Prosthecomicrobium sp. N25: one gene and its partner. Each later gene encodes a partner of the first gene's protein in a complex. Links are inferred from orthologs where the notes say so. Each region holds a gene or a part of one and is shown in the gene's direction. Other genes may lie near its edges.

What was found.
Region 2: the proteins of dnaG (region 1) and WBG79_RS09535 are in contact, whole or in part, in a crystal structure (PDB 2R6A), measured with the Geobacillus stearothermophilus proteins. The link is inferred for Prosthecomicrobium sp. N25 from one-to-one orthologs. Residues at the interface, in WP_049624496.1 of Geobacillus stearothermophilus: Lys456, Leu457, Leu458, Pro459, Ala460, Asn463, Ala464, Leu467, Leu535, Leu536, Ile537, Ala538, Gln544, Glu545, Asp548, Tyr549, His552; in WP_033016901.1 of Geobacillus stearothermophilus: Ser13, Glu15, Ala16, Gln18, Glu91, Leu92, Asp94, Ala95, Val96, Pro97, Thr98, Ala99, Ala100, Asn101, Tyr104, Tyr105, Ile108.

The regions. Positions count from the first base shown.
Region 1 is NZ_JBBCAT010000003.1:33,227-49,624, reverse strand. What follows is about bases 13,480-16,398. They hold dnaG (DNA primase), read left to right. Parts: upstream 13,480-13,926; coding sequence 13,927-15,870; downstream 15,871-16,398. Other genes in these bases: rpoD (RNA polymerase sigma factor RpoD), read left to right, coding at 16,222-16,398; WBG79_RS19275 (hypothetical protein), read left to right, coding at 13,480-13,743. In the rest of the region: WBG79_RS19355 (hypothetical protein), read right to left, coding at 1-38; WBG79_RS19350 (hypothetical protein), read left to right, coding at 370-663; WBG79_RS19345 (cyclic peptide export ABC transporter), read left to right, coding at 660-2,399; WBG79_RS19340 (asparagine synthase-related protein), read left to right, coding at 2,748-4,580; WBG79_RS19335 (lasso peptide biosynthesis B2 protein), read left to right, coding at 4,577-5,320; WBG79_RS19330 (MFS transporter), read right to left, coding at 5,419-6,912; WBG79_RS19325 (LysR family transcriptional regulator), read left to right, coding at 7,042-7,953; WBG79_RS19310 (SIMPL domain-containing protein), read left to right, coding at 9,034-9,798; WBG79_RS19305 (septal ring lytic transglycosylase RlpA family protein), read left to right, coding at 9,994-10,407; WBG79_RS19300 (acyl-CoA thioesterase), read right to left, coding at 10,600-11,010; WBG79_RS19295 (DUF1993 domain-containing protein), read left to right, coding at 11,246-11,770; WBG79_RS19290 (Uma2 family endonuclease), read right to left, coding at 11,787-12,362; WBG79_RS19285 (HlyU family transcriptional regulator), read right to left, coding at 12,401-12,694; WBG79_RS27660 (TFIIB-type zinc ribbon-containing protein), read right to left, coding at 12,796-13,185; more of WBG79_RS19275, read left to right, coding at 13,393-13,479. UniProt on the Escherichia coli protein: RNA polymerase that catalyzes the synthesis of short RNA molecules used as primers for DNA polymerase during DNA replication.
Region 2 is NZ_JBBCAT010000001.1:2,101,127-2,115,511, reverse strand. What follows is about bases 1-2,958. They hold WBG79_RS09535 (replicative DNA helicase), read left to right. Parts: upstream 1-714; coding sequence 715-2,202; downstream 2,203-2,958. Other genes in these bases: WBG79_RS09530 (ABC transporter substrate-binding protein), read right to left, coding at 2,220-2,958; rplI (50S ribosomal protein L9), read left to right, coding at 1-518. Outside these bases: more of WBG79_RS09530, read right to left, coding at 2,959-3,470; WBG79_RS09525 (putative bifunctional diguanylate cyclase/phosphodiesterase), read right to left, coding at 3,489-5,567; WBG79_RS09520 (type III polyketide synthase), read left to right, coding at 5,940-7,034; WBG79_RS09515 (isoprenylcysteine carboxyl methyltransferase family protein), read left to right, coding at 7,031-7,549; WBG79_RS09510 (DHA2 family efflux MFS transporter permease subunit), read left to right, coding at 7,546-9,093; WBG79_RS09505 (cold shock and DUF1294 domain-containing protein), read right to left, coding at 9,101-9,703; alr (alanine racemase), read left to right, coding at 9,818-10,942; DNA repair protein RadA, read left to right, coding at 11,038-12,537; WBG79_RS09490 (CvpA family protein), read left to right, coding at 12,555-13,214; purF (amidophosphoribosyltransferase), read left to right, coding at 13,600-14,385. UniProt on the Escherichia coli protein: The main replicative DNA helicase, it participates in initiation and elongation during chromosome replication. Travels ahead of the DNA replisome, separating dsDNA into templates for DNA synthesis.

The DNA.
Region 1 (16,398 bases):
ACTAGCACGACAAGGGCCTTCATCAGAGATGCGAGCATGGGCGGCGGCCTCCTTGGCGGACCTTGCATCCGGCCTGGCTCCCGGAGGGAGCGGCCCGTGAAGCCTCGGGCTTCGTAGCCCTCTGGGCATTGAGGTCCGTCAACGACGGCGCTTTGAACTGCAGTGCTCGCATCCATGTGCGGAATCGGACATCCGCCGGCGCTGTCGGCGTTGTTGAGATTGGTCAAAGCGCCGTGGGCAGCTAGGAATAGTTTGCATGCGAACCCCGGTACTGGCTGGCCGTCCATAGCCGGGCGGGCCGTGGATCACCGGAGACGGCGGCGCTGACCGGCCAGTCGAAAGCGGCCTGCTCGCCATGAGGCCTGCACGATGACCAGCCTCCTTTCTCTGTTGGCCGTTCTGGCCGCCGCGATTCTCGCGTACCGCCAAGCCAAGCAGCAGGGCCAGTGGTCATGGCGGGCCGCCGGTCTGATCACACTTCTGGTCGCGGTCTATGCGATCGGGGCGGCAGGGATCGGCGTAGGTATCGCGAGCTGGGTGGCGCCGCAGGATCCGGCCTGGGCGGTCCTGATCGTCCTCGTTCCGATCATTGTCGGCATCGTGCCGACGGCGATATTGGCCAAGCGGATCCAGCGGCGTTACGCACCCCGGACAACACCATGACGGAGGTCCGTCCGGTCGGCGTGCTCGCGGCGGCCTGGGAGACGCTCCGGCCGTTCTGGCCGCTCGCCGCCCTGGGTGTTGCCGCGGGCGGGATCACCGGCCTCGCCACCGCGGCGGTGCTGGCCTTCCTGCATGGCGAGCTGCAGGATGGCGGCTCGCTCCTGCGCATGGCCCTGTTCGTGCCGGCACTGGCGGTCGTGAGCGTGGCGGGCGAGTTCATCGGCGGCGTGGCCAATGGTCGGGTCGGTCAGCATGTGGTCGCAGCCCTGAGGCGTGACCTCGCCCGACGCGTGGCGGCGGCCCCGCTCGCGGACATCGAGGCGGCGGAGCCGCATCGGCTCCTGTCGATGCTGGACGTGGACGTCGGCGTGCTCAGCGCTTTCACGATCAATCTGTCTGGAATGATCGTCTCGCTGGCGGTAATCGCCGGCTGCTTCGGCTACCTGGCCTGGCTCTCACTGCCTCTGTTCCTGGTGGCCGCCCTCGGTGCGCTTGCCGGCTTCCGCCTGCAACTCGCCGCCAATCGGGCCGGCATTGAAGGGTTTGCGGCCGCGCGCGCCGAGCAGGACGAACTTCAGTACACCTATCGGGCCATCATCGACGGCGCCAAGGAGATCCGGATCGGCCGGGCCCGCCGGGAACGCACGATGGCGCGCCTGGAGGGCGCGGTGGAGAGGATCCGCGGGCGGCTGTCGTCGACGCTCCAGCTCTATTTCGGCGGTCAGGCGTGCAACTCGACCGCATTCTTTGCAACGTTGGGGGCGGTCCTCGGTGTCGGGCACTGGCTATCGGTGGACAGCGCCGCCCTAGCGGGATTCCTTCTGGTCCTGACCTACACGAAGGGTCCGATCGACCGGCTGGTCGGCGGTGTGCCTCTCGTTGCGGATGCGATGGCCTCTCTGCGCCGGGTCGCCGGACTAGGCGGCGAGATCGGACCGGCCCCTGCAGTCCCCGGTCCTGTCGAAGGCGGACTGTTCGCCGGAAATACGGTCGCGCTCGCCGGCGCGACCTTCGCGTTCCCGTCCGTGCCCAATCAGCCCGTGCCCTTCGTGCTCGGCCCGATCGATCTGAGCATCCGGCGCGGCGAGACGGTCTTCCTGGTCGGCCGCAACGGCAGCGGCAAGACGACGCTGCTCAAGCTGTTGCTGGGACTGTACCGACCGAGCGCGGGCGAACTGCTTTGCGACGGGCGGCCGGTCGGAGCCGCCAGCGATGCGGACGCCTACAGGCAGCTCTTTTCGGTGATCTTCTTCGACTACTTCCTGTTCGACGACCTGATCTTCGCAGCGGACGGCGACGCCGAGGCAGCGGCGGGCGCCCTGAGGCGGCTGGAGATCGCCGACAAGGTCCAACTTCGGGACGACCGGGTCATCGCGGGAGGCCTTTCGACAGGCCAGCGCAAACGCCTCGCCTTCGTGCAAGTGCTGCTCGACCGCCGACCCTTCGTGCTACTCGACGAATGGGCCGCCGACCAGGATCCCGCCTTCCGGGAGGTGTTCTATCGGGACCTGCTGCCTGAATTGAAGCGGAATGGCAAGACGTTAATCGTCGTCTCGCACGACGACCGCTACTTCGACGTGGCCGACCGTGTCGTGGAACTGGAGGCCGGCCGGATCGTGGCGGACGGCGCTCCGGACGCCCGAACGCGACCGGTTCGTCAGCGACGTGGCGACGGCAGCGGACCTCGCGATACCGAAGCTGGCGGGATCCGCGCTCGTCCGGATGCATTCATTTGATCTAACTCATGGCCCTCGCGAATACATTAACTAAATTGAATATTTGTTTCAACCTGGAAAAGGGATGTTCACATGCGTGTCACGAAAGAACGGTCGGCTCATCAACACTCTGCGGCCGAGACCGATAAGTCATACGAAGCTCCTGCGATGGTTGAGGCCGGGGAAACACGCGAGCTTATTCGCGGCCCCATGCTTGAGACTTACTGGGACTGCATCGGCAACGGGAAAACCCTGACGCGGCCGAACTGCTGACGCCATGCTGGCGAGGTGCTCGGGTTCCTAAGATACTCGAGGCTCTCGTCAGCGCCGGGCTGCGGGGGCGGGGGCCCGGCGCCGAGGAGATCGACCATGCGGTGCGGTTTCGCGGTATGGGCGGAGGCGTCGCGCGTCGTCTTCCGGCGTCTCGGCGCTGTGGAGGCGGGGCGGTTGGCGGGTACCGCGCGGTCCGGCCGGACTGCGGTGGCCTTATTCGGCCGGCTTCATTACCGCCACGACCTGCCCGGCGGCGGCGCGGGTCCCGCCACGCCGGATGGCGATGCCGCGCGGTGCCTCGATCTTTTCGAGCGCCGCGGTGCCGACGGTCTGGTCGGGCTCGAAGGCGACTTCTGCCTGATCGTCCACGATCTGCGCGCGCGGCGGATACACGCCCTGCGCGACCCGTTGGGGGCTTTTCCCCTATACTGGCGGGCGTCGGACGGGCAGTTCGAGGCTTCCATGGCCGCCGACACATTGGTCCCGCCTGGCACGTCGGCACTTGACCGCGGTTTTCTTTCTGCATGGCTGGCCGCCCCGCTCCTGGCCTCGCCCGACGGGGTGACCGACCGCGCCATCCTGCAGGGGGTGAATCGCCTCGGTCCGGGTCGGCTGCTTTCGGTCGACCTTCCGGACGGTCCGGTGGTCGTCGGGGCGGCGTGGAACTGGGCGGAGCGGGCGCTCGATCCCGGTGACGCCACGCCTGCCGAGCTCGCGGCGCATGCCCGCATGCTGATCGACGCGGCCGTTCGCGAGCGCCTCGGCGATCGGACGGCGGTCCACGTGTCGGGCGGCCTGGATTCCTCGACCGTGGCGCTGACCGCCGCGGCGCTGGCCGGGCGCGCTGCCCCGCTTTATGGCCTCTCGCTGATCTACCGCGCGATCGGATCGCTCGCGGGCGAGGCGGCCTTTGTCGAGACCGCCTACGCGGCCGCGCCATCGCTGCGTCCGCATCTCATCCTGGCCGACGACCTGCTGGCCTACGACGACGCCGAGGCGGCGACGGACGAGCCCCATGGCGCGGTCCTGGCGGGGGCGCAGGATCTGTCCCTTCTCGGCGCCGCAAGGACAGCGGGGGCCGACACCATCCTGACCGGGATCGGCGGCGACGATCTCTTCGACATCCCGCCATACGACGTCGCAGACCTCGTCCGAGCTGGACGTTTCGTGTCCGCGTGGCACGAATGTGTTGCCTGGGGGCAGGTGTTCGGGGCGGATCCCTTCACGGTGCTGCGGCGCTTCGGCCTACGACCCCTGGCGGCGCGGGGCCCGGCAGGCCGGTGGCTCGCTCTCGGCCGTCCGGCGGCCGTGCCGGCCTGGATCGCGCCGGACTTCGCGCGGGAGGCAGGGCTTGCCGATCTGTTCCGGCAAGCCGAGGCCCGGCTCTTCTGCGGCACGGGTCCCACGGCCCTCTCGGTTGCAGCCGCCTCGATCGCGGCGCTGGCCGGCGATCCGCGCCGCGGTCTCGCCGCCGAACAGGGCATCCTGGTCGCGAACCCCCTCCTGGATCCGCGTTTGGTCGGATTCGCACTCGGCCTGCGCCTCAGGCCCCGCGCCGTTCCCAAACGGTCGAAGCCGATCCTAGCCGACGCGATGGCGGACCGCGTGCCGCAGATCATCCGGCAGCGAACCGACAAGCGGAACTTCAACGAGGTCTACTTCCGAGGCCTCGCCCGCAACCTGCCGAAGCTCGAGCGGCTGGCCCGTGCCGCGGAGCGGGATCTCGGCATCGTCGATGGCGGGCGATTGGCCGGGAGTCTCCGGCGGGCCGCCATGGGCGCGCTGACGGATCCTGGAGAGTCGCTGGGGATCGACCTCATGCTGGCACTTCTCATCTGGCTCGAGCGCCATGTCTCCGCTGCCGCGCCTCCGCTTTCCGTCCCATGCCTGAGCGATGCCGTGCCGGACATGGAGGCGACACAGGCATGAACGGCGCGGCAGCACAGGGCCACGGCGGCCTTCCTGACTGCCGGCTCGCCCTCGGCGTCCATCTGGTCGCCGCGCCCGACGGTGGTGCGCGACTGGTGGACCTGGACGGCGCATTCTACGGTTTGACGGCCGTCGCCGCCGACATGCTGCGCGGCATGCTAGCGGGACCGTCCGCGGACGCGGCCGCCGCGGTGGCTGTCGACTACGGCGTGCCCCTCGACGTGGTCTCGGCCGATCTCGCCGCTTTCCGCGCCGATCTGGCGCGGCGCGGCCTGGTCGAAACCGGCTCGGGACGGATTCGCCGCCGGATGCGCAGAATCTTGGCGCGTGTCGCCCTGGCACCGTTCCTCGCAGCCCAAGACATTTGCGGTCCATCCGCGACAGGTCTGCTGATTCTCGCCCGGCTCGCTGTCAGGATCTTCGGCTTCGGCGCGGCGGCTTCGGCGTTCCGGCCCGGCACCGGCGGCGCCCCGACGCGGTCGCCAGACCTGGCGACGGTCGCGGCGATCGACCGCGAGGTGATTGCCGCGGCGGCCCGCCTGCCCGGCGCAGCCTGCAAAGAGATCGCCCTGGCGGCCTGGCGACTCCTCGCGGCCCGCGGCCTTCCGGCCGAGTTGGTGGTCGGAATCGAATTCTACCCGCTGGCAGGGCACTGCTGGTGCCGAGTCGGCGACCGGATCTGCGCAGACCTTGGCGCGCGAGCTGCGGGTTACACGATCGTGGCCAGCTCTGACTGGTAGGCAAGCGGCTGAACGCTGAAAGAAACGTTCGGCCGCTCAAGGCATTACCGTCACTCTTTAACGGCAGTGCAGCTCTGCAACTCTCCAGCCACCCGGATTCAGCCTGACTTGCTTCGCGCGGCAAGTGGAAGCGCCTTATCCGGTCTATGCAGCATTCGTAGTCCAGCTTTTCGGTGCTGCGGAGAACCCGCCCACCGCGCAGCGGCGACCAGCACGGCGGTGCCGGTGGCCACTGCGGCGGCGCCGAAGGTCAGGCTCGTGCCGTACGCGACCGCAGCGGCGCCGGCAGACGGATCCTGTGCAAGCCCCGAGGCCATGGCGAAGAAAGCGGCCGCTCCGGAGGCGCCGGCCAGGAGGCCGATATATCGCGTCAGATTGAGCAGGCCCGAGACCGACCCGCGCCGGTCCGCTTGGGCGCTGCCCATGATGGCCGTGTTGTTGGACGCCTGTAGCAGGGCATAGCCGGCGGTGAGCACCACGAGAGGGACGAGGTAGCCGGCCAGTCCCGAGGCCACCGGCGACGCGGCCAGGAGGGCCGCGCCCAGGGTCATGGCGGCGAGACCCCCGATGGTCATCGCGGGCGGGCCGAAGCGGTCCGTCAACCACCCCGCCGGCCGACCCGCCAAGGCCGAGACGATCGGCCCGGCCGACATGGCCATGCCGGTCAGCGGCGGGTCGAGGCCGAGTGCGCGCGAGAGGTGGAAGGGTCCGACCACCAGGGTCGCCATCATGACCATGGAGACCAGCGCATTGAGGGCCAGGCCCTGCGCCAGGACCGGATCGCGCAGGAGCGCGAGCGGAATGACCGGCACGACGGCACGGGATTCGATCCTGAGCAGCAGCGCCAGACCGGCCGCGCAGATGACAAGCAGAGGGATGGCGGCCTGCGCCGTGGCGGTCGTCGCGAAGCAGAAGGCGGCGAGGGTCAGGCCCAGCGTCACGGCGCCCGCCGCATCGAACCGCGTCTGTGTCCCCGCCACAGCGGCGGCGTCCCGCGGCAGGGTCCGGGCCACGAGGCCGAGGGCCGCGAAAGCGATCGGAACGTTGACCAGGAAGACGGCTGGCCAGCCCACGCTGGCGATCAGCCATCCTCCGAGCGCCGGACCGAACGCCGTGCCGGCGGCCGAGATCGCCCCCATGGTTCCCATAACGCGTCCTATCCGCTCCTTCGGAACTACCTCGCTGACGAAGGCGAGGGCCAGCGCCAGCATCGCGGCGGCCCCGGCACCCTGGATCGCCCGGGCGCCGACGAGGAGCGCGAAGGACGGCGCCGCCCCCGAGATCGCCGATCCGACCGCGAACAGGATCAGACCCGCCATCAGGACTCGCCGCCGCCCGAAGCCATCACTGAGCGCGCCCGCAATGACGATCAGGACGACGATCGCCAGGAGATAGGCGAGCACCACCCATTGCACGGCCGCGAAAGGCACCGCGAACGCCGCGCTCAGTGTCGGCAGCGCGACATTCGCCGAACTGGTGCCGATCGAGGCCAGCAGGACAGACAAGGCGAGCCCCCCGAACTGCAAGGACGCGGCGGCCGTGCCTTGGCTCTCGGCGATGTCTGGAACGGGGTCGGCATGGGTCGTGGTCATGATTGCGCCTCTGGGTGGTTCTGCCTCGCCTCTTGTAGTGCCGCGGCTGATGAGGCGGAACGCGCAGCAATTGCAGGAAATAGCTGCATGGAACGCCGTATCAAATGCGGGTGTGCTAGATTGCGGTGCATGCCGCTTCCCGATCTGAACCTGCTCGTCGCACTCGACGTCCTGCTCGCCACCGAGAGCGTGGCTGTGGCGGCCGAGCGCCTTCGCCTCAGCCCGTCGGCCATGAGCCGGACGCTCGCGCGGCTCAGGTCCGCGACGGGCGATCCTCTCCTGGTCCGTGCCGGACGCCGGCTCGTCCCGACACCCCGCGCGCTCGCCCTGCGGGATCGCATCGCGCCCCTCCTGCAGGACGCTGCAGACTTGCTCCGACCTGAACGCCCGGTCGATCCCCGGGCGATCGAGCGCGCCTTTACGATCAGGACCCGGGACGGCTTCGTGGAGACGTTCGGGGCCCCGCTCGTCGCCGCGCTCGCCGACGAGGCTCCGGGTCTGCGCCTCGACTTCGTCTTGAAGTCGGAGCGGGACAGCACGCCACTCCGGGAGGGCACGGTCGATCTCGAGACGGGGATCGTGGGGCCCGTGCTCGGTCCGGAGCTCAAAGCGCAGGCGCTGTTCAGGGATTGCTTCGTTGGCGCGGTCAGGGCGGGTCACCCGCTCGCCGCCGGGACGATCGACGTTGCGGGCTATGTGGCGGCCGGTCACGTCCATGCGGGGCGCCCGGGCGCACCGCCTGGTCCGGTCGACGACGCGCTGGCGGCGGTCGGTCACAGGCGGCGCATCGCGGTGGTCGTCTCGGGTTTTTCGGCTGCGCTCATGATGGCCCGGGGGTCCGACCTCGTCGCGACGGTGCCCGAGCGCCATACGACGAGCCTGCGGCACGGCATGGCCACCCTTGCCCTGCCGTTCCCGCTCGACCCGATGACCATCTCGCTGATCTGGCATCCCCGCATGGACGCCGATCCTGCCCACCGATGGTTGAGACAGCGCTTCAGGCAGATCTGCCTGGATGTCATCCAGGATGGGTTCAACTGACGGGCTCGTCTTGAACGCCAAGCTGGAGAGGCTGGTTGCCGACCTCTCCCTCGACAAGGAATGGTGCAGGATTCGTTCGCCGAAAAATCCGAGGCCTGGTCGCAAGCGCAAGCTCGTCGACACGGTGCGGGGGTGTATGGGGCGTGTCGATCCAGCGAGCCTGCCGGATCCTCGCCCTCGACAGGTCTACCTTCCACTACCGCTCGCGTCGGGCCGGTCCGAAGGCTCGCATCCGGGAGATCTGTGCGACGCGCGTCCGGTACGGCTACAGGCGTCCAGGTGCTGCTCCAGCGCGAGGGATGGCAGGTGAAACACAAGAGAACGTACCTGCTTTGCAGGGAGTTGGAACCTCAGCTCCGGTACAAGGTGCCGTAGCGGCGGGTCAGGGCAAAGCTTCGGGACGACCGAAAGCCGGCATGCCGTCCCAACGACGTCTGGGTCATGAACTTCCTCTACGACCAGCTCGCCCGTGTCTGTTTGAACGGTGAGAAGCTGAGAGTGCGGGATGGAGCCCTTCCCCCGAGGGTCTGGAGCCCGTGCGGGAGCAAGGGTCCATTCCTCTTCTTGGCTGACCTGAACAGTTGCTTGGGACGCGACCCACAGATCAGGAAAGAACAAATCGCGATCCGAGACACTGGCTTGGATTGGGCCGATCCATTCCCCCGATCAGCGGCCCATGGAGACCCGCTCTAACCGCCTGCCTGGCCGTGTTACCGCGGCTCCGGCAATCTCCATCTGGAATTGACACATCAGAGAATACTCGTGTGCGTGGTGGGCCCGGCAGGACTCGAACCTGCAACCAGACCGTTATGAGCGGCCAGCTCTAACCGTTGAGCTACGGGCCCGTCGCGTGCCTTCCACCGTCAAGGTTGCGGCGCGATTGGGTGGTCGGTCACTAGCACCCCGGAGGAACGGGGACAAGCGCGCCACGATATGGACATGATCCGCCGTATGGTAAAAAGATCATCACGGCGGAGTGAAGTGAGTATCCGCATGAAACAAAACGCGTTTTTACCGGAGCCGGCTCACTGTGCCGGGCTCCGGGCGGGTCGTCGGGCCGAGCGGGAAGGGGTTGCGGCGATGCCGTTACGGTATCTGCGGCGGCGCTTTTTCTCAGGGTCCGGCAGCCTGGCCACCGCGCTCGCAGCCGTGATGCTCACCGGGGTGCTCGCGCTCCGCGTGCAACCGGCCGAGGCCGCCGAGCCGGTCTCGCCCTCCCTGACGATCACGGGGCGCGGCGAGGTCACGGCGGTGCCGGACGTAGTGCGCTTCACCATCGGGGTGGCGACCGAGGCGCGTACCGCCGGGGAGGCCCTGGCGGAGAACTCGAAGGCCGTGTCGGCGGTGGTCGCCGAGGCCGAGGCGCTGGGCATCGACAAGCGGAAGATCTCGACGGCCCGCCTCCTCGTCCAGCCGGTCTACGCCAGCCGGAAGGTGAACGGGCGCGAGGTCCAGGAGGTTTCCGGCTACGCGGTCACCAACGCGCTGTCGCTGGAGATCTCGCCGGTGGCCAAGGCCGGATCGGTGATCGACCGGCTCGTCGGCAAGGGCGCAAACACCATCGATAGCATCGCGTTCGAGGTCAGCGATGCCGACGCGCGGCTCGACGAGGCGAGGACCTCGGCCGTCAAGGCCGCCCGGGCGCGGGCGGAACTCTACGCGGCGGCGGCCGGCGTTCGGCTCGGCCGTGTCCTGGAGATCCGGGAAACTTCGCGCGAGATGCCGATGCCCCGCATGCGGCCGATGGCGAGCAAGGCCGCTGCGCCCCCGATCGAAGCCGGCGAGGCGACGCTCGGCGCGGAGGTCGACGTGACCTTCGAGATCCTGCAGGGATCATCCCCCTGACCTGAACCGTTCGATCATCCCGGACCGAACCGGCCGCCGCGGGCGGCGGATCGGCCCGGATGTGCCGCGGGCACGCCGTTTGGCGCGCTCATCACCACAACCGCAAGCTAGGACAACGGACTAGGGGCAATCAAAACTCGAGCTGATCGGAAAATCGCGGTTCGAGGCCCATTCAACCCATCGGAGAACCGACACGTGAACACTGCTCTGACGACGGCGCGCGCCCCGCGCGTCCCCCGCACCCTCGTCGCGATCCTCGGCCTCGGCCTCGCAGCGACCTCAGGCGGTTCCGCTCTCGCCGACACCGTCGGCGTGGCTTCCTTCTACGGCGGCAGCCACCACGGCGGGCCGACCGCCTCGGGCGAGCGATTCAACCAGAACGCCATGACGGCCGCCCACAGGACCTACCCGATGGGAACACGGGTGAAGGTCACCAATCTCTCCAACGGCAAGGCCGTTCTCCTCCGCATCAACGATCGCGGCCCCTTCGTGCGCGGCCGGATCATCGACGTGAGCCGCGGCGCCGCCGCCCAGCTCGGCTTCATCGGCAGCGGCGTCGCCAAGGTGCGTGTGGAGCGGGTCGGCGACATGACCGTCGCCCAGAACTGAGGATTTCCGTCTCGATATAGTCCCGACGCGGCTGGCACCGTGAAGGGATGAGGTATCGGACGGCGCTGCAAGCCGTCCGATCCACAACGCGACAGGTGCGGGCGGGTTCCCGAGGGAGCTCGCCTGCACCGAACCTTATCGCGGCCGGACCCCGCAGGCCTTCGGCTCCGGCCGTGCGTGCCCGCCGGCCGCTCAGTCGGCCTTCGGCGGAACGGGGCGGGGCCGACGGTCCTCGTCGATTGCCACGAAGGTGAAGGTGGCGTCCGTGACCTTCTCCCGATGATTGGTCATGAAGCGGCGCGCCCAGGCCTCGATGTGGATCTTCATCGAGGTGCGGCCCACGGTCTCGACCTCGGTATAGACGCAGAGGACGTCGCCCACCTTGACCGGGCGGATGAAGGTCATGGCATCGACCGCGACCGTGACGACGCGGCCCTGCGCCCGCTCCACGCCGGCGATGCCGCCGGCCTGGTCCATCTGGCTCATCACCCAGCCGCCGAAGATGTCCCCGTTGGCGTTGGTGTCGCCCGGCATCGCGATGGTGCGGACGGTCAGGTCGCCGCGCGGCTGGTCGACGGCAGGGGCAGCGGTCTCGGCGGCCATGGACAAGGGACACCCTCGGAAAGGATTTCGGAACCGGGCAGGGCCCGGAGAGGTCGGCATCGGCTCGCGCCCGCCGGCGGGCGGGACCGATCGTGCCGGCGAGGTTATCACGCGCCGGGGGGCGGGCAAGGTTGCGGCCCTTCGCCTCCGGCCGGCGCCGTGGACGGGGGCGACCGCGCGCGGTAGGACAGGCTCCCGCGCCGGCCGATCGCCGGACCCGCCCGAGAGGATTTCCATGTCGCTCAGCCTGCACACCGCGTCCGTGCCCGTCTTCGTCCGCTCGCTGGAGGCGCTCTCCGCCATCCTCGACAAGGCCGCGGCCCATTGCGTGGCGAAGAAGATCGACCCTGCGGTGCTCGGCGCCACCCGGCTGATCCCGGACATGTTCGCGCTGTCGCGGCAAGTGCAGATCGCTTGCGACTTCGCCAAGAACGGCGCGGCGCGGCTCGCCGGGGACGAGGCCCCGAAGTACGACGACACGGAGAAGACGATCGAGGAGCTGAAGGGCCGGATCGAGAGGACCGTCGCCTTCGTGAAGGGCCTGGAGCCGTCCGCGGTCGATGCGGGCGCGGGCCGCGAAATCGTGTTCCCGGTCGGCCCCAACCAGATGAAGATGCCGGGCGAGGCCTACCTTCTCCATTTCGTGATGCCGAACTTCCACTTCCACCTTTGCATGGCCTACGCGATCCTGCGCCAGGCCGGCATCGACATCGGCAAGCGCGACTTCATGGGTGCCGTCCCGGATCTCCGGCCCGCCTGAGGTCTGCGGCGGAAGGTCAGGTCTCCGGCAGGTCGGCCATCCGGACCTTGAACCCGGGGATCAGCGCCGCCGTCAGCTCCACGGCCGCCGGGTAGATGCGGACGGAGGCGTAGCCGGTACCCGCGGGCTCCCGGTGGACGTGCGTCTCCCGGGACTGGGCGTCGACGACCCAGTATTCCCGCACGCCCTCGGCGGCGTAGAGGGCGGGCTTGCGGCCGAGGTCGTAGCCGAGGCTCGAGTCCGCGACCTCGATCACCAGGAGCGCTTGCGGGCCTTTCACCTCGGCGAAGCCGAGGCGCGCGGGGAAGACCAGGTAGTCGGGCTCCAGATAGAGGAGCTCGGAGAGCGTCCAGCCCGGCTCCGGGATGAAGGTGAAGCCGGCCGGGAGCGCAAGCGCGAGGTGAAGGTTGAGGTGCTGTTTCAGCACCTCGTGGCGGATGCCCTTGGCGGCCATCGGGAAGAGCTCTCCGGCGACGACCTCGATCCGCTCGTCCTCGCCGACGATGCCGGCCTCGACCATGCGGAAGAGGTCCGACACCGTGAAGGCGCGGCGGACGCGACCGTCGGCGGAGAGGATGGTCCTTGCGTTCATGCCCGGAAGAGTAGCGCGTGCCGGCTCGCCTGGCGAGATCAGTCGAAGACGCGGTCGCCGCGCTCGTCGATCACCTGGCGGGCCTTGCGAAAGGTCATGTCCACGGCGTCGTCCTTGGAGGCGAAGCGATCGGCGCGGATGAAGCGGTGCTCGCGCCGGACGCCGTCGACCTCCTTGGAGATGACGCCGCAGACCTGGTGCTGGCCGCCCTCGACGAAGGGCGTCGCCTCGATGGTGAAGCCGTTGTGCTCCTGCCGGCCGGCGGGCTTGGCGGGAGCCTGACCACCCTCCGCGCCGCCGCCGAGGCCGAAGAGCTTCTTGAAGAACGACATGGTGATCTCCGCGATGGCCGGCCGTGCCGGCGCCGGCCCCGAAGCTACGGCCGGCCGACGCCGGGGGGAAGAGCCTTGCCGCCGCCTGGGCGTCGGGCGCTTCAGTCGAAGTCGAAGATCTCGCCGAGGATGGACTTCTTGCGGGGGGGATGGTGATGGCTCCCACCGTAGCGCGGGTCGTATCCCGCGTGGCGGCGGCGGTCGTCGTCATCGTCGTCGTCACGGTAGCGTGGCGCGTCGTAGCCGCGGGGCGCGTCGTAGCCGCGAGGAGCGCCTCCCGGCGGGGGGAAGCCGCCGCCACCGAAGGTCGGCGTTCCGGCCGGCGCGGCGGGCGGGGAGGGGGGCGGGGCGGCCTGCGGCGAGGCCCGCTCGATGATCTTGTCCAGTTCGCCCCGGTCGAGCCACACGCCGCGACACTTGGGGCAGTAGTCGATTTCGATGCCCTGGCGGTCCGCCATGACCAGGTTCTCGCCGTCGATGGGGCACTTCATGAGGTCGCGTCTCCCGTTCGGGTTCACGTCGGCGCGGCCGACTGTCAGGTTTTCGTCACATGACATAGGGTGCCGCAAGCTTCTCAGCAATGCCGCGCGGCGGCGGGGGCGCCGGGCGAGGAGGCGAGGGCCCGTTCGCATTCGGCCGGGTCCCGGCGGGAACGATTCGCGTCGCTTCGCGTGACTCAGAGGCAAAGGAGCCTTGTCATGAGTTCCAGTTCAACGGCGTATCCGGCCCAGCTCCACCTCGTGGTCGCCGAGTTCGGCCGCTACGGGATCTCCATCCCCGAGACGGATATCAGCGATCCGGACGTGATCTATGTCGATCGCGTGGCCAGCCGGATCGCGGCGGGCGACGTCGTCGCCCTGCAGGTCTTCCGTTTTGATCCGGTCGCGCTGACGGTGGCCGATGTGAGCGAGGAGATGGCCGAGGAGGCGCTGAAGCGGGCGCGCCTGCGCGGCGGCATTTCTCCGGAGGGCGCCGAGTATGTCGCTCGCCACCTGGGGTCCGAAGCCCTCGACGACATCCCGATCGCCCGGCCGAGTTGGGCGGCGTGATGGAGAGGAGGACAGTCCTGGCCGTCACGGTCGCGGCCGCCGGGGCCCTGGCCTTCGCGGCCGTGCTGCTGCTCGCCCTGCCGGACTGAGAGGCGATCGACCTCTTGCCCGGGGGCGGCGCCGAGGGCGGGGGGCGTGATAGCTTTTGCTGCACCACGTGCCTCGATCCGCTACAGTCCGGCCATGAAGTTCCCCCCCGCCCTTCTCGACGAGATCCGCGCCCGGCTGCCCGTCTCCGACGTGGTCGGCCGGCGCGTGCGCCTGAAGCGGCAGGGGCGGGAGTTCGCGGGGCTGTCGCCCTTCAACCCCGAAAAGACGCCGTCCTTCTTCGTCAACGACCAGAAGGGCTTCTACCACTGCTTCTCGTCCGGCAAGCACGGCGACATCTTCCGCTTCCTGATGGAGACCGAGGGACTGAGCTTCCCCGAGGCGGTGGAGCGGCTCGCCCAGGACGCCGGCGTGTCGCTGCCCAAGCCCGACCAGCGCGAGGTTGTGCGCGAGCGGCACCGGGCGAGCCTCGCCGACGTGGTCGAGATGGCGGCGCAGTTCTTCCAAGACACGTTCCGGCTGAATCAGGGTGCGCCGGCGCGCGCCTATGCGGAGCGGCGGGGGCTGCGGGCGGAGACCTTGAAGGAGTTCCGCGTCGGCTACGCCCCGGCCGAGCGGGACGCGCTGAAGCGGCACCTCGTCGGCAAGGGGGTCGACGAGCCGTCCATGCTCGACGCCGGCCTCGTCATCAAGCCGGACGACGGGCGCCCGTCCTACGACCGGTTCCGCAACCGGCTGATCATCCCCATCCATGACGAGCGCGGGCGCGTCGTCGCCTTCGGCGGCCGGGCGATCGCGGCGGAGGACCAGCCGAAATACCTGAACTCTCCGGAGACCGAGCTCTTCCACAAGGGCCTGATGCTGTTCAACGCCCACCGGGCTCGGGCGGCCGCCCACGAGAGCGGGCAGGTCGTGGTGGTCGAGGGCTACCTGGACGCGATCGCGGTCTACCAGGCCGGCATCAAGTCCGTGGTCGCCACGCTCGGCACCGCCTTCACGGAGGACCAGATCCAGCGCCTGTGGCGGTATGCGGCCGAGCCGGTGGTCTGCTTCGACGGCGACCGGGCGGGCATCCGGGCCGCCCACCGGGCGGTCGACCGCATCCTGCCGCAGCTGAAGAGCGGCTTCTCCTTCAACTTCTGCTTCCTCCCGGATGGCAAGGACCCGGACGAGATCGTCGCGCTCGGCGGCCGCGAGGCCTTCCTGGCGGAGATCCAGCGGGCGGTGCCGCTGGCGGAGGTCCTGTGGGAGCGGGAGACGACCGGCGCCACGATCGACACGCCGGAGCGCAAGGCGGCGCTCGAGAAGCGGCTCGAGGATCTCACCTCGGAGATCAAGGACGCCCGCGTCCAGAAGGGCTACAGGCTGCGCTACCGGCTGCGGCTGTCGAACCTGTTCTGGCAGAGCGAACGGGCCGAGCGCGGCGCCCCGACCCGGGCGCCCGGGGCCGCCGCCCCGGCGCTGCAGGCGGACGGGGAGCTCGCCGGCATCGAGCGGATCGTGCTCGGGCTGTCGATCGAGTATCCGGACATCTTCGAGGGTGCGGCCGACCGCATGCTCGACCTCGACTTCGGCATCGAGCCGCACGAACTGTTCAAGCGCGAGCTGACGCGCATCGCCACCGAGTTCGAGGACCGCTCGCCCTCGACCTTCTACCGGGGCATCGACCAGCGCTTCTATTTCCTCATGAAGGAGATCCACGGCGAGGACGTGGTCGATCCGGACGGCCGGGTGGTGACCGGCCGGGGCCATCGCCTGCGCGAGCGCTTCCCCATCCTGAAGTTCCATCCGCCGGAGGACTATGTGGTCCGCTGCCTCTGGCACTTCCTCGACCGGATCGAACTGAAGGCGATGGAGCGCCACCTTGACCAGGAGGTGACCAACGTCGGCCCGGACGCGGACGAGACGGTCGAGACGCGCATCCTGGAGCTCTCCCGCGAGGTGGTCCGGCGACGGGAGGAATACGCCCACCGGGAGCAGGAACTGGCCGAGGAGGCCAAGCTCATCCGCGCGGCCTTCGGCGGCCCCGAGAAGGGCGCAGCCCCGGTCTTCGCGCCGCCCCAGGGGGTGCGGCGGTAGGGGGAACCCATCGCCGGCGGCACGAGGCCGGCTCTGACGCCCTGTCCCATCGCGGCACGAATCACCCTTGCGGAATCGGAATCACCCGCTAAATAACGACGCTCCGATCCTTCCGCCGAAAATGGCCGGCCGAGGGGTCGTCCCTATTGTCTAACCGTACGGGCGCTTTAGCTAATCGGGACCGGCACGAGAAGGCCCCCCAGGGTGCGCGGGGAGGGGCACGGTTAAGCGTGGTTTAAGCGGACGGCTGGTATCGACGGGACATACGTGAGGGCCTCGGCGCCGGATCTTTCCGGAACCGCGGTCCGGCCGGGCAGGACCGCCCGGTGGCATCTCAGGAGAGTGGATTACATGGCGACGAAGGCTGCCGAGCAGGAAGAGACCGAGGCCCAGGCCCCCGAGACTCAGGACGGTCCGCTTCTCGATCTCTCGGATGCCGCCGTCAAGCGGATGATCAAGTCCGCGAAGAAGCGCGGCTTCGTCACCTATGACGAACTGAACGACGTGCTTCCCTCCGAGGAGGTCACC
Region 2 (14,385 bases), on another replicon or contig:
AGATGGGCGACGTCGTCAAGGTCCGCGACGGCTTTGCGCGCAACTTCCTCCTGCCGCGCAACAAGGCGCTGCGCGCCACCAAGGCCAACAAGGAGCGCTTCGAGGGCCAGCGCGCCCAACTCGAGGCGCGCAACCTCGAGCTCAAGAGCGAGGCGCAGGCCGTCGCCGAGAAGCTCGACGGAAAGAGCTTCGTGGTCGTCCGCCAGGCCGGCGAGATGGGCCAGCTCTACGGCTCCGTGTCGGCGCGCGACGTCGCCGACCTGCTGACCGCCGGCGGCTTCACGGTCGGCCGCGACCAGGTCGTCCTCAACACCCCGATCAAGGGCATCGGCCTGCACACGGTCGCCATCGCGCTGCACGGCGAGGTCGAGGCCAAGGTGACGGTCAACGTCGCCCGCTCCGCCGACGAGGCCGAGCGCCAGGCGCGCGGCGAGGCCGTCATCACCCGCGAGAACGAGGACATCTTCGAGCGCGAGGTCGGCCCGATCACGGACGAAGAGGGCTACGCCGAGGAGTGATCCCGGCCGATCGCCGTCCGAAAGGCCGGGCCGCCCGTCGGCCCGGCCTTTTTCGTCCGTGCGTGGCCGGCCGGCCACGCTCAAGCGGTCTCCGGGACGGCGGTGAAATAGCTGTGGACAGGCTGGGATAACTCCGGCTCCGCTTTCGACTCGGGGGCCGTCGTCCTAGAACGGGACGACCCTCGAAGGACGCCCGATGAAAGCCCCGATCCGCCGTGTCGAGCAGGAACCCGCCCTGGAGCGCCACGCCCCGCACAACGCGGAGGCCGAGCGCCAGCTCCTCGGCGCGGTTCTTGTGAACAACGAGACCTACTACCGGGTCTCGGACTTCCTCGAGCCCGCGCATTTCTTCCTGGAGCCGCACCGGCAGATCTACGAGAAGGTCGGCCAGCTGATCCGGGCCGGCAAGGTCGCCTCGCCGATCACGGTCAAGACCTTCTTCCCGGCCGACCACCAGATCGCCGACCTGTCGGTGACTCAGTACCTCCTGCGCCTCGCCTCCGACGCGACGACCATCATCAACGCGGAGGACTACGGGCGCGTGGTGCGCGACCTCGCGATGCGGCGGAACCTGATCCGCATCGGCGAGGACATGGTCAACATCGCCTTCGACGCGCCGGTCGACATGCCGCCGCGGGCGCAGATCGAGGACGCCGAGCGGCGGCTCTTCGAACTCGCCGAGACCGGCCGCTACGACGGCGGCTTCGTCAGCTTCTCGGACGCCCTCAAGGGCTCGATCGACATGGCGGCGGCCGCCTTCCAGAGGCAGGGGCGGCTGTCCGGGGTCTCGACCGGAATCTCCAGCCTCGACCGCATGATGGGCGGGCTGCAGCATTCGGACCTGATCATCCTCGCGGCGCGTCCGGCTATGGGCAAGACGTCGCTCGCGACCAATATCGCCTTCAACATCGCGGCGGCGTACCGCTCCGAGGAGCAGCCGGACGGGTCGTTCAAGACGGTCGACGGCGGCATCGTCGGCTTCTTCTCGCTGGAGATGTCGTCCGAGCAGCTCGCCACGCGCGTGATGTCGGAGCAGACGGAGATCCCCTCGCACAAGATCCGGCGCGGCGACATCACCGACATGGAGTTCGAGAAGCTCGTCGCGGCCTCGCAGATGATGCAGTCGATCCCGCTCTACGTGGACCAGACGGGCGGCATCTCCATCGCCCAGCTCGCGGCGCGCGCGCGGCGGCTGAAGCGGCAGCGGGGGCTCGACGTGCTGATCGTCGACTACCTGCAGCTCCTCACCGGCTCCAAGAAGGCCGGGGAGAACCGTGTCCAGGAGATCACCGAGATCACCACGGGCCTGAAGGCGCTCGCCAAGGAGCTCAACGTCCCGATCCTGGCCCTGTCCCAGCTCTCCCGCCAGGTGGAGAACCGCGACGACAAGCGTCCGCAGCTCGCCGACCTGCGCGAGTCCGGCTCGATCGAGCAGGACGCCGACGTGGTCATGTTCATCTATCGCGAGGAATACTACCTGAAGGGCAAGGAGCCGTCCGACAAGGGCTCGGAGGCCTGGTTCAAGTGGGAAGCCGACATGGCGAAGATGCGCGGCGTCGCGGAGGTCATCGTCGGCAAGCAGCGCCATGGCCCGACGGGAACGGTCGAACTCCACTTCGCCGGCGAGTACACCCGCTTCTCCGACCTCATCCGCGACGACCAGTTGCCGGCCCGGATGGACTAGGCCCGTCGCGCCGCTTCCTACTCCGCTTCGGCCGCCAGCCGGTCGATGCGGGCGAGCACTTCCTCCTCGCTCAAGGCCGGGTCGACGAGCAGGCGGATCAGGAGGTCCCAGACCCGCAGGGCGCCGACGCCCCTGCGGGCGTCGATGCGGATCTGGTCCTTGCGGACGCGCGGATCCTCCAGCTTCGCCCGGTCCGCCACCGAGCAGGAATCGAGCCGGTTCGGCGGCACGTCCTTGCGGGTCGGCGCTGAGCCCTTGTCGAGCGCGAAGGCGAGCTGCACCTCCGGATCCATCAGGGTGTCGGCCAGGAGCCGCTGGGCCTCCAGGGTCTCCCTGTCGTCGGCAGCCGAGAAGGCGAAGCCGTCGACGACCAGGGTCATGACTTTTTCATTGCCGGGCGGCACTGCACACAAGACATCCTTGTCGACCTTCATTCCGTGCCTTGCGTATTCGCCCTTCGCCCAGTCGCCCATGAAGGTCATGGCGGCACGGCCCTCCCCGACGTCGACCAGGGCGTCCACCCAGCCGTCCCCCCGGCTCGGAGGCCTGACCAGAGGCTTGAGGGCGGCCAGGTGGTGGACGGCCCTGCGGAAGGACGCAGACGTGACGTAGCGCCGCCAGTGCGTCTGGGCGTCGGTGCGGTTCGGCTCGTCGGACTGCGACTCGGCCAGGACCGCACGGACGATCAGCGATTGCTGCCAGATCTCGCCGCCCGTCACGACCGGCGCGACGCCCTTGGCGGCGAGCGTTGTCCCGATCGCGACGACCTCGTCCCAACTGCGCGGGACGGGCAGCCCGTTCTCGGCGAGCAGGCGGGCACTGAGCCAGAGCTTGTTCTCGATGTGGATGCCAACCGGGGCCATGTAGGGCTGCTGGTCGGACATGATCTGAGCGCGAACGCTCTCCGGCAGCTTGTCGATCCACGCCGCCGCCCCGGGGACCGGTACGGCTGCGTCAAGGCGCCGAAGTTCCTCGACCTCACCGCCCATCCACTGGAAGGCAGGCACCGGGAGGCCGTCGGCGGCGCGCTCGACCAGCCGCCGCCTCAGGTCGATCGAGCGCGCCGCCGGCTCGTCGATCCATTGACCGCCGCGCCGTTCGAAGGCCTCGCGGATGGTGTCGAGGGCGGCACGCTCGCTGGGCGAGATCCAATAGTGGAGCACCTCGATCTCGGCCGCCAGGGCGGGGCCGCCGGAGAGGACGACGCACAGGTTGCCCCAGAGAGCGGCGCGGGCGGCAGCCGGAGCGGCGGAACGAGGGCGCGACATGCGGACGTTCTTTCCTGTTCAGGGGACATGCTTCAGGCGACTGGCCGTCGGGCGGGGGCGGCGGTCCGCGACCCTGCGCAACTCGGGGGCCCGCAGGGCTGTGAGCCAGCCCGTGAGGGCTTCGAAGGGCATGGGCGCGGCGAAGAGGTAGCCCTGTGCGGTCAGGCAACCCTCACCGACCAGGAACCGACGCTGTGCCTCGGTCTCGACGCCTTCGGCGACCACCGCCTTGCCGAGGGAGCGGCCCAGCGACACGATGGAGCGGATGATCTGCTCGCTCATGGGGTTGGTTCCGATTTCGGCCACGAAGCTGCGGTCGATCTTGAGTTCGTCGAAGGTGAAGTCGCGGAGGTGGCTGAGGGAGGCGAAGCCCGTGCCGAAGTCGTCGAACGCCACCCGAATGCCGAGGTCCGAGATGGCCTTGACGGACGCCTGGATCGTTTCGGCGGCCCGGCTCATGAGGACGTCCTCGGTGATCTCGATCGACAACGCGTCGGGCGAAATGCCGTGACGCTCGAGCGCCTCCAGGATCTCCGAACAGGCCAGGTTCCCGGCCAGCATGGCCTCCGGCATGTTGACCGCCACGGGGCCGACGTGCAGGCCATGCCCGCGAAGGCTCTCCACGTCGCGCAAACTGAGGTCGAGAACGACCTTGGTGAGGTCCACCGATCGGCCGGCCCGGTGCAGGGCGGTCAGGAAGGCGGCCGGGGCGAGCAGTCCGCGCTCGGGATGACGCCAGCGGACCAGGGCCTCGAGCCCGACGATGGACCCATCCGCGGTGCGCACCTTCGGCTGGTAGTGGACCTCGAACTCCCGGTCCGCGAAGGCACGTCCGAATTCCCGGAGCAGCGTCGCCTCCTCGTCGCTTTCGCGGCGGAGCGTCTGGTCGAAGACCTGATGATGCGGCCCCGGCTGCTTGGCCGCGTAGAGGGCCTTGTCGGCATAGGCGAGGAGACGGTCGGGATCATCGGAATGCAGCGGGCAAAGCGCGCCTCCGACGCTCGACGAGACGTCGATCTCCGAGCCGTTCCAGTTCCACGTGCGGGACGTGGCCGCGCGGATGCGGGCGATGAGGCCGGCGAGACGGTCGACCTCCGTCATCCCGGGAACCAGGATCGCGAACTCGTCGCCGCCGAGCCGCGCCAGCATGGCCGTCGGCTCGATGACCGACTGGATCCGGCGACACATTTCGGCCAGGAGCCGGTCTCCGACCTGGTGTCCGAACGCATCGTTGACGGCCTTGAAGCGATCGAGATCGCAGAGGATCAGGGCGAAGCCGCCGTCCTGGGGAACGCGTTCGATCGCGACCGCGAGCGCCTTCGTGAAGCGCGCCCGGTTGCCGGTGCCGGTCAGCGGATCCGAGTAGGCGATCCGGTCCAGCTCGTTGCGGGCCTCGGCTACCGCGCGGTTGTAGGCACCCAGCCGACGGACCATCGGACCGAAGATCAAGAGGACCTCGCCGCCGAGGACGACCAAGGTCAACAGCGTGATCGCGATGTGGATGCGTTCGACGCGCGCGACGTGCTCGAGCGAGCCGGCGTGGATCTTCTCCAGGGCCCCGTCGAAACCCTTCAGGATGGTCGTGCCCGACGAGAGGGTGAAATCCATCAGGCTCCAGTGAACGACCGCCCGGCGCAATTCGCCCGGCTCCATCGTCGCCAGGACGGTCGACCGCTCGCTCATGGCGCGGAGGCCGTCCTGCAGCTTGTAAGGCTCCTCGAAATAGACCCTGCGGATCGAGTCCGGCACCGAGAACCACAGGGATCTGTCTCCGGTCTGGATGATCTCGATGATGCGGGCATTGACCCGGTCGAAATCCTCGATCCGTTCCTTCAGCTGCCGGCCCAGGCGACGGATCTGCGCGTCCGAGGTGTCCGGGCGCTCAACGTAGCTCATCAGGGCGCGCGTCGCCGTCTGGACACGATTGAAATTCTGCGACTGTTCGCTCGACCGTATGCCGAGCTCGACGTGGACCGCCTGAGCCACCAGCGAGGCGTGTATGGACAGGAAGCTGGCGAGCGAAATGCCAGCAAGAATCGCAATCGCAATCGCGTAGTTCTTGCCGACGAGTCTGACTTGCCAATCCGAGTCCGTCACGTGCGCCTGTCTCCGAGTGTTGAGTCGCGCGGCAGGTAACGCTACGTCATCTTTGCTAATGCCTCGCAAAGATTACCGATGCTTGTTGGGGCGATTGGGAGCGTCAGGGATCGGTCGCGGCCCTATCCGAACGCCCCAGGCTGCGACCTGCGGTCGCGCGGGAGGCGCCACGGCCTCCAGGCGAGACCGTGGGGCCCGCCGGATTTGGGAGGCACCGCACGTCCAGGGCGATGCCGGTGACACGATCTCGTGATCCCGGGCCTGCGTCCGAACGGGACGTCCCGGGCGTAATCTTCATGACGGGTTCGGCGTGGAACAGTCGGCTCCAGGACGGCGGGTCCGGGGGCGCCGGGGCCGTCCGGAGGCATTCGGATGGAACAGCGTAATCGGAACCGGTCGACCGAGGGGGGCGAGCGGGCCAGGTTGGTTTCCTTCGGGACGGCGCTGCCGCCCCACGTCGTTACACAGGCGGAGGCGGCCGAGGCGGTGGAGCGGATCTTCAGCCGCCGGCCCGGGTCCTTCGACGCCCTGAGGGGCGTCTTCGCGACGGCGGGCACGCGCCAGCGGCACACGATCAAGCCGGCCGCCTGGTACCTGGAGCCGCAAGGCTGGCCGGAGAAGAGCCAGGCCTTCCTGGACGGCGCGGGCGATCTCTTCATCGAGGCCGCGGGGCGGGCGCTCGACCGGGCGGGCCTGACCGCCGCGGACGTCGACACGGTCGTCACCCTGACGGCGACCGGCGTGGCTACGCCGACGCTCGAGGCCCGGGTCGCGGCGCGCATGGGGTTCCGCCCGGACGTGCGGCGCGTGCCGATCTTCGGGCTCGGCTGCGCGGGCGGCGTGTCGGGGCTCTCCATCGCGGGGCGGCTCGCCGCCGCGGACCCGGGGTCGACGGTGCTGATGGTCGCCATCGAGTGCTGCTCGCTCGGCTTCCAGCCGGACCGCTTCGACAAGGCCAACATCGTCTCCTCCGCGCTCTTCGGCGACGGGGCGGCGGCCTGCGTGCTGCGCGCCGGCGACGGCGGCGGGATCGCGGCGATCGAGGGCTCGGCCGAGCATATGTGGCCCGACACGCTCGGCGTGATGGGCTGGCGCATGGACACGGTGGGCCTCGGCGTGATCCTCGCCCCGAACGTGCCGGACTTCGCCGAGAAGAACCTCGGCCCGGCGGTGCGCGGCATGCTCGACCGGCTCGGCCTCGTCCCCGACGACGTCGGCCGCTTCGTCTGCCACCCCGGCAGCGTGAAGGTGGTCGCCGCGATCGAGCGGACGCTCGGCCTCGACCAGGGCTCGCTCGACCACGAGCGCGGAGTGCTGGTCGACTACGGCAACATGTCGGCCCCGACGGTCTGGTTCATCCTGGAGCGCGTGATGGCGGACGGCGCCTTGCCGGAGCGCACCGCTATGCTCGCCATGGGGCCGGGCTTCACCACGACCTGCGTGTCGCTGACGCGGGCGGCCGCATGAGCGCAGCGGTTCTCGTCCTCGCGCTGGTGACGCTACAACGCCTCGGGGAGCTCGTGCTGTCGGCCCGGCACGAGCGGCGGCTCGCCGCACGCGGGGCCTACGAGGTGGGCGGCGCGCACTACCCGGCGATGGTGGCGGTGCACGGCCTATGGCTCGTCGTCCTCTGGCTGGCGGCCTTGGGGCTGCCCCCGGGGCCCGTCACCCTGTCCTGGCCCCTCGTCGGGGCCTATGCGGCCGTGCAGGCGCTCCGGGTCTGGACGCTGGCGAGCCTCGGGGAGCGCTGGACGACGCGGATCATCGTGGTACCGGGCGCGCCGCTCGTGGCGCGCGGGCCCTACCGCTACCTGCGCCATCCCAACTACGTGGTGGTGGTCCTCGAGATCGCGCTCCTGCCCCTCGCCTTCGGGCTGCCCGGGACGGCGGCGCTGTTCTCGCTCCTCAACGCCGGGATCCTCGTCGTGCGGATCCGCGCCGAGGACGCGGCGCTGGCCGGGGCCCGGAGCGAGGGTCGATGACGCCGCCCTCGGGCCTGCGCCTGTGGGGCGGGTTCGGCGCCATGTGCGTCGGCATGTTCATGGCCATCCTGGACATCCAGATCGTGGCCACGTCGCTGCCGGCGATCCGCGGTGCGCTGGACATCCCGGCGGACCGGATGAGCTGGATCCAGACCGCCTACCTGATCGCCGAGGTGATCGCGATCCCGCTCACCGGCTGGCTGACGCGGCTGCTCGGCATGCGCCGGCTGTTCATCGCGGCGGTCTCGGTCTTCACCCTGGCGTCGATCGGCTGCGCGGCCTCGAGCGGCTTCGGCCAGCTCGTCGCCTGGCGGGTGCTCCAGGGCTTCGCGGGCGGCACGCTGATCCCGGCCGTCTTCTCGGCCGTCTTCCTGCTCTTCCCCTTCGCCACGCAGGGGCGAGCAACCACGATCGCCGGCCTCCTGGCGGTACTCGCTCCGACGGCCGGCCCGGTGGCGGGGGGATGGATCACCGACACCGCCTCCTGGCACTGGCTCTTCCTGGTGAACGTCGCGCCGGGGGTGCTGTCGGCGCTCGCCGGGGCGGCGCTCCTGCCGCGCGAGCCGCTGGAGCGGCGGGTGGCGGCCGAGCTCGACATCGTCTCGCTGGCCCTCATGGCGCTGTCCCTGGCCGCGCTCGAGATCGGGCTCAAGGAGGCGCCGGGCCGCGGCTGGACATCGCCGGTCGTGCTCGGGCTCCTCGTCGGCTTCGTGGCTGCCGGCCTCGTCTTCGTGCTGCGGACGCTGCGGCGGGCGAAACCGGTGGTCGATCTCTCGACCTTCCGAGACCGGGACTTCGCGATCGGCTGCGCGCTCAGCTTCGTGCTCGGCATGGGCCTCTACGGCTCGGTCTACCTGATGCCGGTCTTCCTCGGCCTCGTGCGCGGGCACGGGGCCTTCGCGATCGGCACGATCATGCTGGCGACCGGCCTCGCCCAGCTGGTCGGCGCCCCGGTCGCGGTGGAGCTCGAGCGGCGGTTCGATCCGCGGATCCTGACTGCGGTCGGCTTCGCGCTGTTCGGGGCCGGCCTGGCGCTCTCCGGCTTCGACACGCCGCAGACGGACGGGCGGGAGATGGTCCTGCCCCAGGTGGTCCGCGGCGCAGCGATCATGCTCTGCCTGCTGCCGCCGACCCGCCTCGCGCTCGGGCACCTGCCGGCCGAGCGGGTGCCGGACGCGAGCGGGCTCTTCAACCTGATGCGAAACCTCGGCGGCGCGATCGGCATCGCGCTGGTCGACACGCTGCTGTTCGGCCGCGCGGAGGAGCACGGACGCCGGCTGCTCGACCGGCTGACGGCCGGGGACCTCGACGCCGCCCGTTTCCTGGGCATCCCCGAGGGCCTCGTACAGGGCCGCGCGCCCGGGCCGCTCGACCCGATGGCGATGGCCTACCTGAGGCCGCTGATCGAGAAGGGCGGGCTGACGCTCGCGGTCGACGAGGCCTGGCTGATGCTCGCGGCCGTCACCTTCGCAGGCCTCGCCGCCATTCCGTTCGTCACGCGGCGCGGCGCCCCGGTGGCGGGGACGGGGCCCGCCGTCCACTGAAGCGGCGTCAGAGGTAGGTCCAGACGCGGGCGCCGCCGAGCACCGTCAGCCAGAAGGCCACGTGGGCGGCGGCGATCACCCAGAAGATCACCCGGAAGGACAGCTTGGCGGTCTTGTGGCGGAGCGACTGGCTGACGATCAGGCCTCCCGGCCAGCCGCCGAGGAGATCGAGCGCGTGCAGGGTCCGTTCCGAGACGCGGCGCTCGAAGCGCTCGGCGCGGCCCTTGTCGACCGTATAGGCGAGGCCCGACAGGGCGCTCATGACTAGGTAGACGGCCGGCGTCCACCAGGGCAGGCCGCGCCAGAGGCTCGCCGCGAGGACGAGGGCCAGGAAGGCGAGCACGACGCCGGTCGGCAGGCTCGGCGGGCGGAAGGCGAGCCAGCCGCCCTCGAAGCGGACCGCCACCGCGCGCGGGCGGCCCCGCTCGTCGAGGCCGGGCTGGAACTCCACCGTCTCGCCCGGCGCCGGCCGGCGGCCGCCGAAGGGGAGCGCGGTGACATGGAAGAACAGGTCCGGGCCGCCCGCGTCGGGCGCCAGGAAGCCGTAGCCCTCCGGGTCGTTCCAGCGGACGACCCGGCCCCGGGCCCAGGCGGATATGCTCTCCGGCATCGGAATCGGCCCGCGGTTGACGATGCAAGAACGATCCCACGGAGCCTCGGCGCGGGGCAAGGGGCGGGCGCGCCTCGCCTTGACACCGCTGCGACCCGGGGGCCCACTCCGGGCATGACGCTCGAATCCCTCGACACCGGGCTCGCGGGGGCGCGCCTGACCATCGACCTCGCCGCCCTGGAGGCCAACTGGCGCGACCTCGCCGCGCGCGCGGCGCCGGCGGAATGCGCAGCGGTGGTCAAGGCCGACGCCTACGGGATCGGGATCGGCCCCGCCGTGCGCCGGCTCCACGACGCCGGCTGCCTCACCTTCTTCGTGGCCCATCCGGAGGAAGGGCTGCGCGCCCGCACGGTGGCGCCCGACGCGGTGATCTACGTCCTCAACGGGCTCTTTCCGGGTGCCGTCGACGTGCTGGCGGACGCCGGGCTGCGGCCGGTGCTCGGGTCGCCCGACGAGGTCGAGGCCTGGGCGGCGGCCGGGCGCGCCCGGGGGCGCCCCCTCCCCTCCGCGCTGCATGTCGACACGGGCATGAACCGGCTCGGGCTCGACCTCGAGGAGGCGCGGGCGCTCGCGGGCCGGGCGGACCTGCTGGCGGCCGCGGACCCGCATCTCGTGATGAGCCATCTCGCTTGCGCGGACGAGCCGGAGCACCCGCTGAACGGGCGGCAGCTCGAGCGGTTCCGGGCCGCGGCGGCGCTCTTTCCCGGCCTGCCGGCCTCGCTCGCCAACTCGGCGGGGATCTTCCTCGGGGCGGACTACCAGGCGGGGCTCGTCCGGCCCGGCGTGGCGCTCTACGGCGGCGCGGTGCGCAGCGGACGGCCCTCGCCGATGATGCCCGTCCTGCATCTCTCCGCGCCGATCCTCCGGATCCGCCGGGTCGCGGCGGGGGAGACGGTCGGCTACGGGGCGGCGGAGACGCTGCGCCGGGATTCCCGGGTCGCGATCCTGTCCGTCGGCTATGCGGACGGCTACCGCCGGGCCGCATCCGCCGAGGACGGCCGGCCGGGCGGCCGGGTGGCGATCGGCGGCCGGGTCGTCCCCATTCTCGGGCGGATCTCGATGGACCTGATGGCCGTCGACGTCACCGACGTGCCGGGGGCCTGCCGCGGGACGGCGGTCGAACTGATCGGCGACCATGTCGGGCTGGGGGACGTCGCGGCGGCCATGGGGACCATCGACTACGAGGTGCTCACGGGCCTCGGCCTTCGCTTTCAACGTGCCTATCTCGACGAGACGTGAACGGATTCGCCAGCCTACTCAAATGGCGCCGATAACCCCTGTACAAAACGAGAACAATCGGGCAGCATCCCGATCCGTTCCCGAGAGGCGATTCCATGGCGAAACGTTCAAGCCGCTTCGTATGCCAGAACTGCGGCACGGTGACCGCACGCTGGGCGGGCCGATGCGACGGCTGCGGCGAGTGGAACACGGTCTCGGAGGAGGACGACGGCGGCTCGGGCGTCGGCGCGGGCCCGCGCAGCATCGCGGTGACGGCGCGCAAGGGCCGGGTCTTCCCCCTCGTCGGCCTCTCGGGGGAGGCCAAGGAGGCGCCCCGGATCGTCAGCCACATGCCGGAGCTCGACCGGGTGACCGGCGGCGGCTTCGTGCGCGGATCGGCGGTGCTGATCGGCGGCGACCCGGGGATCGGAAAGTCCACGCTCCTGATCCAGGCGGCGGCACGCCTCGCCGCCGGCGGGCATCGGGTGGTCTACGTGTCGGGCGAGGAGGCGGTCGCGCAGGTGCGGCTCAGGGCCGAGCGGCTGGGCCTCGGCGGGGCTCCGGTAGCGCTCGCCGCCGAGACGAGCGTGGAGGACATCCTCGCGACCCTGCAGGCGGGCGAGACACCGGCGCTGGTGGTGGTCGATTCGATCCAGACCCTGTGGACCGAGACGGCCGAATCGGCGCCCGGCACCGTGACGCAGGTGCGGGCTGCGGCGCAGGCCCTGATCCGCTATGCCAAGGCGAGCGGCGCAGCGGTCGTGCTGGTCGGGCACGTCACTAAGGACGGCCAGATCGCCGGACCGAGGGTGGTCGAGCACATGGTCGACGCGGTGCTCTACTTCGAGGGGGACGGCGGCGACCGGTTCCGCGTGCTCCGGGCCGTGAAGAACCGATTCGGGGCGACGGACGAGATCGGCGTCTTCGAGATGACGGGACGCGGGCTCGAGGAGGTCGCCAACCCTTCCGAGCTCTTCTTGGGCGAGCGCGACGGCAAGGCGCCGGGCGCGGCGGTGTTCGCCGGCATGGAAGGGTCACGGCCCCTCCTGGTCGAGATCCAGGCCCTGGTGGCGCCGACCTCGCTCGGTACCCCGCGCCGCGCGGTGGTCGGCTGGGACGGCAGCCGGCTGTCCATGATCCTGGCCGTGCTCGACGCCCATTGCGGGGTGCGGCTTTCGAGCCACGACGTCTACCTGAACGTCGCCGGCGGGCTGCGCATCCAGGAACCGGCCGCCGACCTGGCGGTCGCGGCGGCGCTGGTGTCCTCGGCCACCGGGGTTGCTCTTCCGCGGAATAGTGTCTATTTCGGCGAGGTCAGCCTGTCCGGGTCCGTGCGGCCCGTGGCGCGGGCCGAGCAGCGGCTGAAGGAGGCCGAGCGGCTCGGCTTCACGGGCGGCCTGGTCCCCGCAGCGTCGCTCGGCGACGCCGGGACCACGATGGGGGTCGGGGGCGTCGACGCGTTGGTCGACCTCGTCGCCCGCATCGCCGCGGGGACGGGCACCGGCGGGCAGCCGCCGGCCGACCGGGGCGCGGTGGCCTTCGACCGGGATCGCCGGGCGGCAGGGAATCGTGGTATCGAGAGGCTCCCGGGCCGGCAGGCCGGCGGGTCATACTGAGCGGCGGGTTTGGCGCAATGGATTTCCTGACGGTTCTCGACGGCATCGTGCTCGTCGTCGTGCTCGTTTCCGCGCTCCTCGCCATGTATCGAGGCCTCATCCGCGAGGTGTTCTCGATCGCCTCATGGGCAGCGGCCGCAGGCGCCGCCTACTATTTCCACAAGCCGCTCCTGCCCTATGCCAAGCAGTACATCAACAACGAGTACGTGGCGCTGGGCGTGACCATCGGCGGCATCTTCGTGGTGACGCTGATCGTGGTCAGCTACATCACCATGAAGATGTCCGACTTCGTGCTCGATTCGGCCTTCGGGGCGCTCGACCGGTCCGCCGGGTTCCTGTTCGGCGCCGCGCGCGGCCTCCTGCTCCTGGTCGTCGCGATGCTGTTCTTCAACTGGTTCGTGCCCTCCGCGCAGCAGCCGAAATGGGTGTCGAGCGCCAAGTCGAAGCCGGTGCTCGACTATCTCGGGCAGCAGCTGGTCGCGGCGCTGCCGGAGAACGCCGAGGAACAGATCCTCAACAAGCTGCGCAACCGCGGCCGGAACGACACCGTCCCGGCCGAGCCGGACGCGGATCCCCGTCCAGTTCCGCAGCAGCGGACCGACAACCGGACCGGCACCTACAACACCGGCGAGCGCAAGTCGCTCGACCAGCTGATCACCGGCACAACGCGCCAGTGAGGCGCAGGTACCCGCGGCGACGACGCGCAGGTGCCATGAGGGTTCGGGACTGGAAATCCATCCCCGGGCGTCCGATATAGCGGGCGGCCGGCGCTTTGACTTTCCGAGACCCCGGCGGGGGTCCACCGTCACGCGACGGCCGGTGTCGGCGGCGGGGCGAACCAGGAACCCGTCAGGCCCGGACCGGACGAGACCGAAGGGGGGCGGTGCCTTGCGGGACCGCTGCCCGAAGGCGGCCACCTCACGGCCCCTCCGGCCGACCGCGCGGCGCGCGGCCTGCCGGCCGATCGGCACCCGGTGCGGTGCCGGGTGGGGGCGGATGCCCCGGCGGGGGCGGATGCCCCGGCGAGGCGGATCGGGAACGGACGAGAGCGGAGCGGGCGTGATGGACATCGGATTTCCCTTCCAGGCCGACGACGACACGCTGCACGAGGAATGTGGGGTGTTCGGCGTGTTCGGGCACCCGGAGGCCGGTGCGCTGACGGCGCTCGGGCTGCACGCCCTCCAGCACCGCGGCCAGGAGGCAGCCGGCATCGTCTCCTACGACGGCCAGCAGTTCCACGTGGAGCGGCATATCGGCTTGGTGGGCGACAACTTCGCCAAGCCCAGCGTGATCGACCGGCTGAAGGGCAACCGGGCGATCGGCCATACGCGCTACGCCACGACGGGCGGCCAGATCCTGCGCAACGTGCAGCCGATGTTCGCGGAGTTCCACGGCGGCGGCTTCTCGGTGGCGCACAACGGCAACATCACCAACGCCATGACGTTGCAGCGGCAGTTGCAGAAGCGCGGCTCCATCTTCCAGTCGACCTCCGACACGGAGACGGTCATCCACCTGACGGCGACCTCCGACAAGGCGCATCTGGTCGACCGTTTCGTCGACGCGCTCCGGCAGATCGAAGGCGCCTACGCCTTCGTGGCGCTGTCCGAGAAGAAGATGATCGGCGTGCGCGATCCCCTCGGGGTGCGGCCGCTCGTGCTCGGCCACGTGGACGGCGCCTTCGTGCTGGCCTCGGAGACCTGCGCGCTCGACATCATCGGCGGGCGCGTGATCCGGGAGATCGAGCCGGGGGAAATGGTGGTGATCACCGAGGAGGGCGTGGAGAGCTCGAAGCCCTTCGCGGCCGTTCCGTCACGCTTCTGCATCTTCGAGTACGTGTATTTCGCGAGG